DNA from 2 places in the Pseudomonas sp. HOU2 genome. Region 2 is predicted to be linked to the other one. Evidence: predicted binding sites of a transcription regulator. Region 2 holds the regulator's gene; the other holds the start of a gene.
The links. Region 2 encodes sigma-54, which starts transcription at its own class of promoters, with help from an activator protein. Its sites were predicted from a motif close to ANTGGCATNNANNTTGCTNT; they were not measured.
Positions count from the first base shown of each region.

Region 1 (8,157 bases), 2.0 Mb from region 2:
TCGACCTGCTGCGCGACTATCAGAGCCTGCTCAAGCCGGCGCTGCTGACCACCGCTGACAACGGCGTGCTGATCTGCTGCAACAACCTGGCAAAAGTCAGCATGGACGACTGGCGTGAACAGGTTCTGCGTTGCGCCGAGAAAGCCGGGCGACCGGTCCGCGAATGGAGCGTGATGACCCCGGGCGCGGACTTCCCGTCGCTGGATCAACAGCCACCGCTGAAAACCCTGATCCTGCAGTTGTAACCCCCCTGCGGGACTGGCAACCATCCAATGTGGGAGCGAGCTTGCTCGCGAAGGCGGCGCGCCAGTCAGCATATTTCTCGACTGATCCGCCGCTTTCGCGAGCAAGCTCGCTCCCACAGTGTCTTGGTCCTACAGAACAATCTGAACAATCCTGCCCCCCACGATGTACTTCGGAACCAGAATCGCGTGCCATACTCCAAGGCACTCCGATTCAGACAGATGAAGCCGCACATGCCCAAAGGATTGATTCGCGCGATTGGCGCCTTGTTGACTGCTCTGGCCCTCTACAGCCTGCTGGGGTTTCTGATTTTGCCGGGCATCGCCCTGCGTATCGCCAACCAGCAACTGGCGAACTATGCCACGGTGCCTGCGCATATCCAGCGCATCGAACTCAATCCGTTCAGCCTGGAAGTTACCCTGTGGGGGCTGGTCGTCGGTGAGCCGGGCAAGGAGCAAGTCGGCTTCGAGCGGCTGTACGCCAATCTGCAACTCGACAGCCTGTGGACCAAGGCGCTGCATCTGGCCGATATCGAGCTGGACAAGCCCAAGACCGAAATCCTCTTCGCCAAAGACGGCCAGCTCAATCTGCTGGGCCTGTTCAAGATTCCCGCCAGCGAACCGACCCCGGCCGATCCGAATGCCAAGCCGTTCCCGCTGCGCATCGACCGCATTCAACTGGCCGGCGGCAACGTGCATTTCCAGGACGCCCGGCCGAGCGAGCCCATCGAGTTTCTCTACGACAAGCTCGATTTCGAGCTGAAAAACCTCAGCACTCTGCCCGAAGACAATGCCGATATGACCCTGGTGGCTGCCGGCCCGGCCGGTGGGCAGATCGACTGGAAGGGCAACTTCAGCCTGATCCCGTTCACCTCCGAAGGCACACTGAAAGTCACCGACGGCAAGATGAAGTCATTCTGGCCCTACGTGCGTGACGCCGTGCCGCTGGTGCTCGAAGACGGCGTGATCAACCTCAGCACCGAATACAAACTGAATCTGTCGAAAGAAACCGAACTGCTGTTGAACAACGTCGCGGTGAGCATTGCCCCATTCGCGATCAAGGCGCCGGACGGCCGGCCGCTGGCAAAACTCGAACGCCTCGATGTCAGCGAGACCTCGGTCGACCTGGCCAAACAGCAAGTGGTGGTCGGCAAGATCCGCAGCAACAAACTGGAAACCTGGGCCGCGCTCGAAGCCGACGGTCAGCTCGACTGGCAGAAACTGTTCGCCAGTCAGCCATCGAAACCTGCCGCCAAGGCCGCCGCCGAACCCAAGACCACTCCGGCCGCCGCCGACTCGCCGAAAGAGCCGGCCGCGCCGAGCAAGCCCTGGCAAGTGCTGCTCAAAGACGTCCAGCTACGCAACTACACCGTGCATCTCGCCGACCGCTCGGCCAACCCACCCGTGGCACTGGATGTCACCCCGCTGAATATCGACCTGCAGGATTTCGACAGCCTCAACGGCTCGCCTTTCAAGGTCAGGCTCGACAGCGGCTTGGGCAAACAAGGCAAGATCAACGCCGACGGTGTGGTCAACCTCGCGCCGGTCACCGCCCAGCTCAACGTGAAAACCCAAGACATCGACCTGCGCGTCGCACAGTCCTACATCAATCCGTTCATTCGCCTGGAACTGCGCAGCGGCATGCTCGGCAGCGACCTCAAGGTCAACCTCAAGAGCACCGCCCCCCTGGCACTCGGCGTGACCGGACGCGCGCAGATCGATCAACTGCACACCCTCGACACCCTGAAAACCCGCGACTTCCTCAAGTGGCAGCAGGTGGTGGTTGAAGGCATCAACTATCAGCACGGTGACAGCCTGTCGATCGACAAGGTCAACCTGTTCCAGCCGTATGCGCGCTTCATGATCAACGATGACCGCACCACCAACATCGACGATCTGCTGATCCCGCAGCCCGCTGACAATGGCGCGAAACCCGCAGCGGCGAAACCGGCCAGCAAAGACAAACCGCTGGGCATTCACATCGGCGCGATTGCGATCAACGACGGTTCGGCCAACTTCGCCGATTTCAGCCTGACGCCAAACTTCGCCACCGCGATTCAACAGCTCAACGGCCAGATCGGCACCATCGACAGTCGTCAGGCGAAACCGGCCAGCGTCGACATCAAGGGCAAGGTCGATCGCTATGCTCCGGTGACCATCAAAGGTGCGGTCAACCCGTTCGACCCGATGGCCAGCCTCGACATCGCCACCAGTTTCAAACGCGTCGAGCTGACCACCCTGACGCCCTACTCCGGCAAGTTCGCCGGTTACCGCATCCGCAAGGGCCGGCTCAACCTCGACCTGCATTACCTGATCACCAAGGGCCAGTTGAAGGCTGAAAACAAAGTGGTGGTCGAGCAACTGCAACTCGGCGAGAAAGTCGACAGCCCGGATGCCGTGAGCTTGCCGTTGAAACTGGCGATTGCCCTGCTCAAGGACGTCGATGGCAAGATCTCCATCGAGCTGCCGGTGACCGGCGACCTCAACAACCCGCAGTTCAGCGTGATGCCGATTGTCTGGCAGACCCTGCGCAACCTGATCGTCAAGGCCGCCGCCGCACCGTTCAAGATGATTGGCGGGCTGATCAACGGTGGCGGCTCCGAGGACCTCGGTACCGTGTCCTTTGCTGCGGGCTCCAGTGACCTGAGCAAGGACGCCGAGTCGGCGCTGGACAAACTGTCCAAGGCCCTCAAGGAACGTCCAGCCCTGCGTCTGGAAATCGAAGGCACTGCCGCACAGAGCAGCGACGGTCCGTTGATCGCCGAACAGCGTCTGGAGCGCGAATACCAGTACAACTACTACAAGATGCTCCAGCGTCGGGGCGACAAGGTGCCGGCGCAAGCGTCCCTGCTGCAAGTGCCGGAGAGCGAGAAAGGCCCGCTGCTTGAAGGCATCTACCGTACCCGTCTGAAAACTCAGCCACCGGCCGAATGGAAAGATCTGGGCAAGGAAGAACGCACGGCGAAAATGCGTGATGGCGTGATCAAGTTCTGGAGTTCCAGCGATGTGCTGCTGCGGCAGTTGGGTCAGGAACGCGCCAGCAGCATCAAGGACTATCTGGTCGACAAAGCCCAATTGGCGGATGACCGGGTGTACTTCATCGATGCCAATCTGGGCGAAGCCGAGAGCGATGGCCGGGTCGTGACGCAAATGCACCTGGACGCCGAATGATGAACCACAAATGGCGGGTTGCGCTGACACTGCTGCTCGCCGCCAGCCCCGCGCTGGCCTCCGACACGCTGCGCTGCGGCAGCCAACTGGTCAGTCTCGGCGACCGCGCCAGCGAAGTGCTGCAGAAGTGCGGCGAACCGGTCAGCCGCGACGTCCTCGGCTACAAGCGCAGCGCCAACCGTCGCGAAGAGTTTCAGGTCGAGGAATGGACCTACGGCCCGAGTAACGGCATGTATCAGTACCTGCGCTTTGAAGGCAATCGCCTGCGGCAGATCAACAGCAAGCGCGGTAATTAATTCCCCCCTGTAGGAGTGAGCCTGCTCGCGATAGCGGTGTGTCAGTCAGCAGATTTCTCCATCTGACACACCGCTATCGCGAGCAGGCTCACTCCTACAATTGTTTTATGGTGCCCCTGAAATAGAACAAGCCCCGACACAAGTGCCGGGGCCTGTAATGGTCACATCCGTGTGACCGTTCGCATGAACTCTAAAGTTGCGGCAGACGTATTGCTCGGCCCGTCTGTCGCGTCTTCTCCCGGTCCAGGCGAGAAGTCATGCCTTACTCGGCTTTCAGGCCGTCAGCGGAAACCGCTTTGACGCCTTTGATTTTCTTGGTGATGTTCACCGCGGTGGTTTTCTGAGCTTCGGTGACAGCGACGTCAGAAGACAGGGAAACCACACCTTTGTTGGTTTCGACTTTGATGTCGGTACCAGGAATGCCTTTTTCGGTTACCAGGTCGCTTTTGACTTTGGTAGTGATCCAGGTATCGGAAGTAGCTTCTTTAGCCTTGGTCATTTCACCAGCAGCCAGAGTCATTGGAGCCTGAGTAGCCTGGGTGGTTTGTGCAAAGGCACCGGAAGCCATGGTCAGGGTCAGCGCGGTAGCAGCAGCGGCAGTGATAGCGAACTTCTTCATACGAGTAACTCCTGTTTTTCTGGAAAGTCTGCTGGATTACTTGTCAGCAGGGTTACCGAGGTAGTTGCGAACGTTGTGCCAACTTTTTAAAAGATACAAAAGCTATATAAATCAACATCTTACAGATAATGGAAAATTCCGGATTCATGCAAAATGCATGATTCGGGGAATATTCACTTGCAAGTTGCGGTTTTTTGGAAAGTTCCTAAGGCGCTGAAATTATTGAGACTTTTATTTTCACCGAATAAAGAAAAATGCCCTGCGTGGCAGGGCATTCGTACATCACGCGCTAGCGATCAAGTACCGCTGGCGGTACAGCCTTTTGGCGAATAATCCGCGTTAACAGTAGTGGCACAGGTCCACACGCCAGAGGTATTACCCGTAGCAGCGCCCGAACGAGTGAGCGTGATGGTTTTGCCCAGTACCGGACCCGGAGCGTTGAGCAGCGTACAGCTGATGCTGCCCGCCCCCGTCGCCGCTGTGCCTGTAACCGAGACCGTACAGTTGGAGGTGGTGGCTGTACCGCCATTCACAGCGTTTATATCCGGAGCGGTACCTTGATTGATGGTGTCCTCGAACGGCACCTTCATCGCACTGATCTCCGCCAGCCCCGCGGTCACTTTTGACCGCGCCTGATACTTCGAATACTGCGGCAAGGCGATGGTTGCCAGGATGCCGATGATCGCGACGACGATCAGCAGCTCGATCAGAGTGAAACCTTGTTGTTTTTTCATAGACACGCTCCATGCATGAGTCGAAATCTCATGATCTGAAAGGGACGCAGCATAGGCCATGCCAATGCCTTCCAGGCCCCGTCCATTGGGCGCAAAGCGTGTGCGATGTCATTTCCTACAACCTGCAACCGCACTATCTGACACTTTTTGTCACCTGTACCGGGCGTGTTTGGCGCTGTCACTTGACTAGGCTATAAGTCATGAACTGTCAGCATCCGGAATCCCCATGAATGACATCGCTCTGAGCGGTCTGGCCAAGCAATTGGTACAGGCCGAACTGCTTACGGAAAAAAGCGCCCAGCAGGCCTGGCAACAGGCGCAGCGCAATCGGCTGTCGCTGGTCAGCTACCTGGTGCAGAACAAACTGGTGAAGAGCTCACAGGTGGCCGAGATCGCTTCCGAGCATTTCGGCATGGCCTTCATGGACCTCAATTGCCTCGACAAGGAAACCCAGCCCAAAGGCCTGGTCAGTGAAAAACTGGTGCGCCAGCACCACGCCCTGCCCTTGTGGCGTCGTGGCAACAAACTGTTCGTGGGCATTTCCGACCCGAGCAATCATCAGGCGATCAATGACATTCAGTTCAGCACCGGGCTGAGCACCGAAGCCATTCTGGTGGAGGACGACAAGCTCACTGATGCCATCGAGAAATTCTTCGACACTCACGCCAGTGGTCTCGAAGACATGGCCGACGTCGATCTCGACGGCGTGGATGTCGAGTCCGTCGACGACAGCCGCCAGGACGCCATTGGCGGCCTCGACGCCGACGACGCGCCGGTCGTGCGCTTCGTGCACAAGATGCTGCTCGACGCGATCAAGAGTGGCTCGTCGGACTTGCACTTCGAACCCTACGAAAAAAACTTCAGGGTGCGGGTGCGCACCGACGGCATCCTGCGCGAGGTGGCCAAACCGCCGATCCAGTTGGCCGGACGAATCGCCGCACGCCTGAAAGTCATGGCCAGCCTGGACATCTCGGAACGCCGCAAACCCCAGGACGGACGGATCAAGATGCGCCTGTCGAAGACCAAGTCGATCGACTTCCGGGTCAACACCTTGCCGACCCTGTGGGGTGAGAAAGTGGTGATCCGGATCCTCGATCCGTCCAGCGCGCAGATCGGCATCGATGCATTGGGTTACGAGCCGGCGCAGAAAGAGCTGTACATGGCAGCACTCAAGCAGCCGCAGGGCATGATTCTGGTAACCGGGCCTACGGGCTCGGGGAAAACCGTGTCGCTGTACACCGGCCTGAATATTCTCAACACCGTCGACATCAACATTTCCACCGCCGAAGATCCGGTGGAAATCAACATGGAAGGCATCAACCAGGTCAACGTCAATCCGAAACAGGGGCTGGATTTTGCTCAGGCTCTGCGTTCGTTTCTGCGGCAGGACCCGGACGTGATCATGGTCGGCGAGATCCGTGACCTGGAAACCGCCGAAATCGCGATCAAGGCCGCGCAGACCGGCCACCTGGTGCTGTCCACGCTGCACACCAACAGCGCCGCCGAAACCCTGACCCGTCTGCACAACATGGGCATTCCCGGGTTCAACATCGCCACCTCGGTCAGCCTGATCATCGCCCAGCGCCTGGCGCGCAAGCTGTGCAGCCACTGCAAGAAACCGATCGAGATCCCTCGCGAGACATTGATCAGGGAGGGTTTCCCGCCGGAACAGATCGGCAGTTTCACGATCTATGAGCCGGTCGGTTGCGATCACTGTAACGGCGGCTACAAGGGCCGCGTGGGGATTTACGAAGTGGTGAAGAACACCCCCGAGCTGCAACGGCTGATCATGGCCGAAGGCAACTCGTTGGAAATCGACAGCCAGATGCGTCGCGACGGCTTCGACGACCTGCGCACCTCGGGCCTGCACAAGGCCATGCAAGGCATCACCAGCCTGGAAGAAATCAACCGGGTCACCAAGGACTGAACATGGCGGTCAAGGCAGCGAAAATCAGTATCTACGCCTGGGAAGGCACGGATCGCAAAGGCAGCAAGGTCACGGGCGAGCTGAGCGGGCAGAACCCCGCGCTGATCAAGGCCCAACTGCGCAAGCAAGGAATCAATCCAGGCAAGGTACGGAAGAAATCCACCTCCCTGCTCAGCCTCGGCAAACGCATCAAGGCCCAAGACATCGCCCTGTTCACCCGGCAGATGGCAACCATGATGAAAGCCGGCGTACCGCTGCTGCAGTCGTTCGACATCATTGGCGAAGGCTTCGACAACCCGGCGATGCGCAAACTGGTAGACGAGGTGAAGCAGGAAGTGGCCGCCGGAAACAGCTTCGCCGCCGCACTGCGCAAGAAACCGCAGTATTTCGATGAGCTGTATTGCAACCTGGTGGATGCTGGCGAGCAATCCGGCGCCCTCGATACGTTGCTCGAACGGGTCGCGACCTATAAGGAAAAAAGCGAAGCGCTCAAGGCCAAGATCAAGAAAGCCCTGACCTATCCCAGCGCGGTGGTGCTGGTGGCAATGGTCGTCACCGGGATTCTGCTGGTAAAAGTGGTGCCGCAGTTTCAGTCGGTATTTTCCGGTTTCGGTGCTGAACTGCCGGCCTTTACCCTGATGGTAATCAGTATCTCGGAGTTCATGCAGCAATGGTGGTGGGCGGTGCTTGGAGCACTGATTGCAGCGGTGTTCGGCATCCGTCATGCGCTGAAGAAATCCCAGGCCCTGCGCGACCGCAAAGACACCTGGCTGCTGAAACTGCCGCTGGTGGGGACGCTGATGTACAAGTCGGCGGTGGCGCGATTCGCTCGCACCCTGTCGACCACTTTTGCCGCTGGCGTACCGCTGGTGGAGGCACTGGACTCAGTGGCAGGTGCCACCGGCAACGTGGTGTTCAAACGCGCGGTGCTGCGTATCCGCCAGGACGTCGCCACCGGCATGCAGCTGAATTTCTCGATGCGCAGCACCGGCGTCTTCCCCAACATGGCGGTGCAGATGACCGCCATCGGTGAGGAGTCGGGTGCGCTGGACGACATGCTCGACAAGGTCGCCGGTTTTTATGAAGAGGAAGTGGATAACATGGTCGACAACCTCACCAGCCTGATGGAGCCGTTCGTCATGGTGGTGCTCGGGGTCATCGTCGGCGG
Region 1 covers NZ_CP160398.1:2,314,864-2,323,020, forward strand. Annotated here, with positions in the region: gene ABV589_RS10350 (class I SAM-dependent methyltransferase) at 1-245, shown strand, start outside; gene ABV589_RS10355 (DUF748 domain-containing protein) at 465-3,413, shown strand; gene ABV589_RS10360 (DUF2845 domain-containing protein) at 3,413-3,709, shown strand; gene ABV589_RS10365 (BON domain-containing protein) at 3,972-4,328, opposite strand; gene ABV589_RS10370 (pilin) at 4,625-5,062, opposite strand; gene pilB (type IV-A pilus assembly ATPase PilB) at 5,289-6,989, shown strand; gene ABV589_RS10380 (type II secretion system F family protein) at 6,992-8,157, shown strand, end outside.
Region 1: ABV589_RS10370 (pilin) is a predicted target of sigma-54. The motif match lies at 5,109-5,128, and genes of this name have one in related genera.

Region 2 (8,157 bases):
CCGGCGATATTGTCGAAGTAGGCATACAGTTTATAGGTGTCGGTGGTCGAAGTCGGAGACAGGCCACTGACCCGCAGAGCAAGCAGCAACAAAGCCAGGATCCCTGCCAGCAGGAACAGGCCGACACCGATTTCCAGGGTGCGGTTTTGCATCAGAAATCTCCAAACATCAAAGCGGTCAGAATAAAGTCCAGGCCCAGTACTGCCAGCGAGGCGAATACCACGGTCTTGGTAGTGGCGCGACTGATGCCCTCGGAAGTGGGCTCACAGTCATAGCCTTGGAAAACGGCAATCCAGGTCACGACGAAGGCGAAAACGATACTTTTGATGACGCCGTTGAGCACATCGCTGGTGAAGTTCACGCTGTTCTGCATGTTCGCCCAGTAGGAGCCTTCATACACGCCAAGCCAGTCGACAGCCACCCACGAACCGCCCCAGATCCCCACCACGCTGAAAATCATCGCCAGTACCGGCAGGGAAATGAAACCGGCCCACAGACGCGGGGCAATAATGTATTTGAGCGGATCGACACCGATCATTTCCAGGCTGGAAAGCTGTTCGGTGGACTTCATGTTGCCGATTTCCGCGGTCAGCGCCGAACCGGCACGCCCGGCAAACAGCAACGCCGTCACCACCGGTCCCAGTTCACGCAGCAACGTCAGGGCGACCATCTGCCCCACGGCCTGCTCCGAACCGTAGCTCGACAGAATACTGAAGCCCTGCAGCGCCAGCACCATACCGATGAAAATCCCCGACACGACGATGATCACCAGCGACATCACGCCAACCGAATGCAGTTGCTTGACCAGCAGACCGAATCCGCCGCTGATGCCGCCGCGACCGAGCAGGGCGTGAAACAGGAACAGGGTCGCGCGACCGAACACCGCGACGGCGTCGATCGCCGCCTCGCCGAACCGGCGCACGCGTTCTATCAATGAAATTCTGCGCATCAGCGCTTCCCCAGAAGATCTGCGCGGTAATCCGTCGCTGGAAAATGATACGGCACCGGGCCATCGGGGTTGCCGGTCATGAACTGGCGAATACGCGGCTCATCCGAATTCATCAATTCGTCCGGCGTGCCCTGCCCCAGCACCTGACCATCACCCACTACATAGATGTAGTCAGCGATGCTGGCGGTTTCGGCCAGATCGTGAGAGACCACGATACTGGTGATTCCCAACGCGTCGTTGAGCAGACGGATCAGGCGTACCAGCACGCCCATGGCGATCGGATCCTGGCCGACGAAAGGCTCGTCATACATGAGAATCTGCGGATCGAGCGCAATCGCCCGGGCCAGCGCCACCCGGCGCTTCATGCCGCCGGACAGCTCGTCGGGCATCAACTCGATGGCACCGCGCAAGCCGACCGCCTGCAATTTGAGCAGGACGATGTCGCGGATCATTTCATCCGGCAATTGGGTATGAACGCGCAGGGGGAACGCGACGTTCTCGAAGACATCGAGATCGGTGAACAGCGCGCCGCTCTGAAACAGCACACCCATGTGCTTGCGCGCATCGAACAGATCACTGCGCGACAGTGTCGGCAGGTTCTGGCCGTTGACCCAGACTTCGCCGCTGGAAGGACGCAACTGCGCACCCATCAAGCGCAACAAAGTGGTCTTGCCGCACCCGGAAGGTCCCATGATGCCGGTAACCTTGCCACGCGGGATGCGAATATCGACGTTATTGAAAATGCTGCGCGCACCGCGCTTGAAGGAGACTCCCTTCAGCTCGACCGCGTAGGCGTTATCGGCACTCATCTAAACTCCTTGCGATGCAGCCTCTCACTCGGACGCCTGGCTTTCCTTGGAAAGCACATACCTCCCGGGCAGGCCGAACTGGCGGCGAACTATATCACTGCAAAGGCCAAGCGCCCAAGGCCCATGCCCCTCTGTGTTCAGCGACATGACAGGCCCGCCCGCGCTTTTTCAGGGTTTTGGTGACAAGGAATGACAAAGCACGACGAACTTGCGTGAGGCTTTTCAACATAACCGCTATAATCGCCGCCTTTTCATCGGGCTATACGATTTCTGACATGAGCCAATCCAGCGACCTGATTCAATCGGCACAACGCACCATCCGCCTCGAAGTGGAAGCCGTACAAGGCTTGTTGCCCCATATCGACGCCGATTTCGTACGCGCTTGCGAGATGATTCTGGCCAGCAAAGGCCGTGTGGTGGTGGTCGGCATGGGCAAATCCGGGCACGTCGGCAACAAGATTGCCGCAACCCTGGCCAGCACCGGCACCCCGGCATTTTTCGTCCACCCGGCCGAAGCCAGCCATGGCGACATGGGCATGATCACCCGCGACGACGTGATCCTCGCCCTCTCCAACTCCGGCTCGACCAACGAAATCGTCACCCTGCTGCCATTGATCAAGCGCCTCGGCATCCAGTTGATCAGCCTCACCGGCAATCCGCAGTCGCCGCTTGCCAAGGCCGCCGAAGTCAATCTCAACGTTCACGTCGAGCACGAAGCCTGCCCGCTGAACCTGGCACCGACCTCCTCGACCACTGCGGCGCTGGTCATGGGTGATGCCCTGGCGGTGGCGCTGCTGGAAGCGCGCGGTTTCACTGCCGAAGATTTTGCTTTTTCGCACCCGGGCGGCGCTCTGGGTCGACGCCTGCTGCTGAAAGTGGAAAACGTCATGCATGCCGGGCAAGAGCTGCCGCAAGTGCAGCGCGGCACCCTGCTCAAAGACGCGCTGATGGAAATGACCCGCAAGGGTCTGGGCATGACCGCGATCGTTGAAGCCGATGGCAAGCTGGCCGGGATCTTCACCGACGGCGATTTGCGCCGCACCCTGGATCGCAGCATCGACATCCGCAGCGCCACCATTGACCAGGTCATGACCGCACACGGCAAGACCGCACGGCCCGAGATGCTCGCCGCCGAAGCGCTGAAAATCATGGAAGACCACCGAATCAACGCACTGGTGGTCGTGGACGAAGAAGATCGCCCGATCGGCGCCTTCAACCTCTCCGATCTGCTGCGTGCAGGAGTGATGTAATGACCACCGATCTGCTGCAACGCGGCAAAGCGATCAAACTGGCGGTGTTCGACGTCGACGGCGTTCTCACCGACGGGCGCCTGTACTTCCTCGAAGACGGCAGCGAATTCAAGACCTTCAACACCCTCGACGGCCAGGGCATCAAGATGCTGATGAATGCCGGTGTCGAAACCGCCATCATCAGCGGCCGCAAGACGCCGGTGGTTGAACGCCGGGCGAAGAACCTCGGCATCCCGCACCTGTTTCAGGGCCGCGAAGACAAATTGGTGGTTCTGGACGGTCTACTGGCGCAACTGGGCCTAAGCTATGAACAGGTCGCCTACCTCGGTGACGATTTGCCTGACCTGCCGGTGATCCGCCGCGTAGGCCTGGGCATGGCCGTCGCCAATGCCGCCGATTTCGTGCGCGAACACGCCCATGGCGTCACTCGGGCCCGCGGTGGCGAAGGTGCCGCCCGTGAATTCTGCGAATTGATCCTGCGCGCCCAGGGCCGCCTCGATGCGGCCAACGCCGCGTACCTGTGAGCCAGACCATGTTTAGCAAAAAATTTCGCAACTTCCTGCTGTTCGGCTGTATCGCTGCCATGTTTGCGGCGGTCGGCTACTGGAACATCAGTCCGGAACGGTTCCTCGACAAACCTGCGGTCAAGGTCGAAGACACTGCAATCGACTGGTACGCCACCAACACGCATACCCTGCAATACCTGCCGGACGGCAAAGTGCAGTACGAAATGACTTCGGACAAGGCCGAACACCTGAAGGCCACAGACGTGACGCTGGTCACCAAACCGGACCTCAACATGTATCGCGGCACCGAGTTTCCATGGCACGTGACCAGCGAGCGCGGCGAAGTGAATCCGGACGGAACGCAGGTAGAATTGATCGACTCGGTACGCATCAAGCGCACCGATGAAAAGAACCGCGACACCCTGATCACCAGCACACGCATGACGGTGTTCCCTCAGCAGCAATATGCGCAGACCGAGCAACCCGTTAGAATCGACGGCGCTGGCGGTGTATCGACTGGCGTGGGAATGAAGGCGTATTTGAAGGACAGCAGGATACACCTGCAATCGAACGTAAGAGGACAGTATGAGGCTCGTTAAAACCCTCCCTATTTTGCTCAGTCTGGGCGCAGCACTGGGAAGCGTGAGCGCCTGGGCTCTGCCGAACGATCAGCAGCAACCTATCCGCATTCAGGCCGACGACGCCCAACTGGACGACAAGAATGGCATCGCCACCTATAAAGGTGACGTGATCATCACCCAGGGTTCGATGATCGTTAAGGGCAATACGGTGACCATCACCCGTACCCCGACCGGTGATATCGACGTGGTGACCTCGGTGGGCAACCTTGCCTACTTCGAGCAGTTGCAGACTCAGGGCGACAAAAAGCCGGTACAAGGCTGGGGCGTGACGATCCAGTACCACGCCGCGCAAAACCGCGTCGTGCTGATCGACAAGGCCAAGGTTGTCGACAAGGACAACAACACCACTCAGGGCGAGAAAATCGTCTATGACACAGTGAAGAAGCTGGCCAGTGCCGGTCGCGCTACCGGTAGCAAAGTCACCGAAGCGCGTCCGCGCATCGACATGGTGATCCAGCCGAAGAAGAAAACCGACGAGAAGACCCAGTAATGGCAACTCTGAAAGCCCAACACCTGGCCAAGGCCTATAAAAGCCGCCAGGTTGTGCGCGACGTCAGCCTGTCGATCGACAGCGGCCAGATCGTTGGCCTGCTCGGCCCGAACGGCGCCGGCAAGACCACCTGCTTCTATATGATCGTCGGTCTGGTGCAGGCCGATCAGGGTCGCGTGCTGATCGATGATCTGGACGTCAGCCATCAGCCGATGCACGGTCGTGCCAAGGCCGGTATCGGCTATCTGCCGCAAGAAGCATCGATCTTCCGCAAACTGTCGGTGGCCGATAACATCATGGCCATCCTCGAAACCCGCACGGAACTCGACAAGGCCGGTCGTCGCAAGGAACTGGAAAGCCTGCTGCAGGAGTTCCACATCAGCCACATCCGCGACAACCTCGGCATGAGCCTGTCCGGTGGTGAACGCCGCCGGGTGGAAATCGCCCGCGCCCTGGCGACCGCACCGAAATTCATCCTGCTCGACGAACCGTTCGCCGGTGTCGACCCGATTTCGGTTGGCGACATCAAGCAGATCATCCACCACCTCAAGGCCAAGGGCATCGGTGTACTGATCACCGACCACAACGTGCGTGAGACCCTGGATATCTGCGAAACCGCCTACATTGTCAACGACGGTCAACTGATCGCCGAAGGCGATGCGGCGACCATCCTTGCCAACGATCTGGTGAAGGAAGTGTACCTGGGCCACGAGTTCCGCCTCTAAGCGAATAGTGCCCGGTGAGCCGCCCGGGCGCTGTATCGATTCAAGCAGGATTTAATACGCTTTAATTGTTACAGCGCTCTAGGCAAACACGACAGTTTCAGGCATATAATTTGCTTAAGTTTGGCGCTCCGGCGCCCTGTAGTGGATGGCGCATGCGCGCCGGCGAATAAGGTGTTAAGCCCCTGCCATGAAACCATCGCTAGTCTTGAGAATGGGCCAGCAGCTGACGATGACACCGCAGCTGCAACAGGCCATCCGCCTGCTCCAATTGTCGACCCTGGACCTGCAACAGGAAATCCAGGAGGCCCTGGAATCCAATCCGATGCTCGAACGCCAGGAAGAAGGCGACGACTTCGACAACTCCGATCCTTTGGCCGACAACGCCGAACAAAAACCCAACACCGACATTCAGGAACCCTCCTATCAGGAAACCGCCCCGACGGTGGACAACCTGGAAGATGGCGAATGGAACGAGCGCATTCCTAACGAACTGCCCGTTGATACCGCTTGGGAAGACGTCTACCAGACCAGCGCCAGCAGTCTGCCCAGCAGCGATGACGACGAGTGGGACTTCACCACCCGCACCTCCGCCGGCGAAAGCCTGCAAAGCCATTTGCTGTGGCAATTGAACCTGGCGCCGATGTCCGACACCGACCGCCTGATCGCCGTGACCCTGATCGATTGCATCAACAATCAGGGCTACCTCGACGAAACCCTCGAAGAAATCCTCGACGCCTTTGATCCGGAGCTCGACATCGAGCTGGACGAGATCGAGGCCGTTCTGCACCGCATTCAACAGTTCGAACCCGCCGGCATCGGCGCGCGCAACCTCGGCGAATGCCTGTTGCTGCAACTGCGTCAGCTCTCGGCCAAGACCCCGTGGCTCAACGAAGCCAAACGTCTGGTCAGCGATTACATCGATCTGCTCGGCAGTCGTGACTACAGCCAGTTGATGCGGCGCATGAAGCTTAAGGAAGACGAGCTGCGTCAGGTCATCGAACTGGTGCAAAGCCTCAATCCACGCCCGGGCTCACAGATCGAATCGACCGAAGCCGAGTACGTGGTGCCCGACGTCATTGTGCGCAAGGACAACGAGCGCTGGCTGGTCGAATTGAATCAGGAGTCGGTGCCCCGTTTGCGGGTCAACGCGCAGTACGCCGGCTTCGTCCGTCGCGCCGACACCAGCGCCGACAACACCTTCATGCGCAACCAGTTGCAAGAAGCACGCTGGTTCATCAAGAGCCTGCAGAGCCGCAACGAAACCCTGATGAAAGTGGCCACCCAGATCGTGGAGCATCAGCGCGGTTTCCTGGAGTACGGCGACGAAGCCATGAAGCCGTTGGTCCTGCACGACATCGCCGAAGCGGTAGGCATGCACGAATCGACGATTTCCCGGGTCACCACACAGAAATTCATGCATACCCCACGGGGCATTTATGAACTGAAATACTTTTTCTCCAGCCATGTAAGCACCTCCGAAGGCGGTGAATGCTCGTCCACGGCGATCCGCGCGATCATCAAAAAACTGGTTGCAGCGGAAAATCAGAAAAAGCCGTTGAGTGACAGCAAGATCGCTGGTTTACTGGAGGCACAAGGCATTCAGGTGGCTCGCCGCACCGTCGCCAAGTACCGTGAATCCCTAGGGATCGCGCCTTCGAGCGAACGCAAGCGGTTGATGTAAGCCACGTTACAGCGTTCCAGTGGCAGGCTGTTCGGCCTGCCGCTTTATGCACTGGCAACGAAGGAGAAGCTGTATGCAAGTCAACATCAGTGGACACCAACTGGAAGTTACCCAACCTCTCCGTGAATACGTTGAGCAGAAGCTCAAGAGGCTTGAGGGACATTTCGACAAGATCACCAACGTGCAAGTCACGATGTGCGTCGAAAAGCTCAAGCAGAAAATCGAAGCCACCTTGCATATCCCCGGCAGCGAAGTGGTCGCCAACGCAGAAGATACCGACATGTACGCTGCGATCGACTCACTGACCGACAAGCTGGATCGCCAACTCAAAAAGCATAAGGAAAAGACCCAGAGCCTCCTTCAGGGCGCGACAGGTCGTTAACACCCCCAACCCATGATCCGACTTGAAAGTATCCTGACCCCCGGCCGTTCCCTGGTGAACGTGCCGGGCGGCAGTAAAAAGAAAGCCCTCGAACAGATTGCCAACCTGATCGCCCGCGAAGTGCCGGATCTGGAGATGCAAGATGTCTTCGAAGCGCTGATCGCCCGTGAGAAACTCGGTTCCACCGGTTTCGGCAACGGCATCGCCATCCCCCACTGCCGCCTCAAAGGCTGCGAAGCGCCTATCAGCGCTTTGATGCACCTTGAAGCGCCCATCGATTTCGATGCAATCGACGGCGCACCGGTTGACCTGCTGTTTGTCCTGCTGGTCCCGGAAGCCGCCACCGATGCTCACCTGGAATTACTGCGCCAGATCGCCAGCATGCTCGACCGCAAGGAAGTGCGCGAAAAACTGCGTAGCGCACCGAGCAATGAAGCCTTGTATCAGGTCGTCCTGAGCGAGCAGAACGGTCACTAATCATGCGTTTGATCATCGTCAGCGGCCGCTCCGGCTCGGGTAAAAGTACCGCCCTGAATGTTCTTGAGGACAACGGCTACTACTGCATCGACAACCTGCCGGCCGGTCTGCTGCCGGAGCTCGCCGAACGCGCCCTGATTCATACCGAGCTGGCTCAGCCGTTGGTGGCTGTGTCGATCGATGCGCGAAACCTGCCGAGTCATTTGTCACGCTTCCCCGAGTTGCTCGAAGAAGTCCGCGCCCGACA
Region 2 covers NZ_CP160398.1:4,332,187-4,340,343, reverse strand. Annotated here, with positions in the region: gene mlaD (outer membrane lipid asymmetry maintenance protein MlaD) at 1-152, opposite strand, end outside; gene mlaE (lipid asymmetry maintenance ABC transporter permease subunit MlaE) at 152-949, opposite strand; gene ABV589_RS19500 (ATP-binding cassette domain-containing protein) at 949-1,758, opposite strand; gene ABV589_RS19495 (KpsF/GutQ family sugar-phosphate isomerase) at 2,034-3,008, shown strand; gene ABV589_RS19490 (HAD family hydrolase) at 3,008-3,532, shown strand; gene lptC (LPS export ABC transporter periplasmic protein LptC) at 3,541-4,113, shown strand; gene lptA (lipopolysaccharide transport periplasmic protein LptA) at 4,100-4,645, shown strand; gene lptB (LPS export ABC transporter ATP-binding protein) at 4,645-5,370, shown strand; gene ABV589_RS19470 (RNA polymerase factor sigma-54) at 5,558-7,051, shown strand; gene raiA (ribosome-associated translation inhibitor RaiA) at 7,125-7,433, shown strand; gene ptsN (PTS IIA-like nitrogen regulatory protein PtsN) at 7,446-7,910, shown strand; gene rapZ (RNase adapter RapZ) at 7,913-8,157, shown strand, end outside.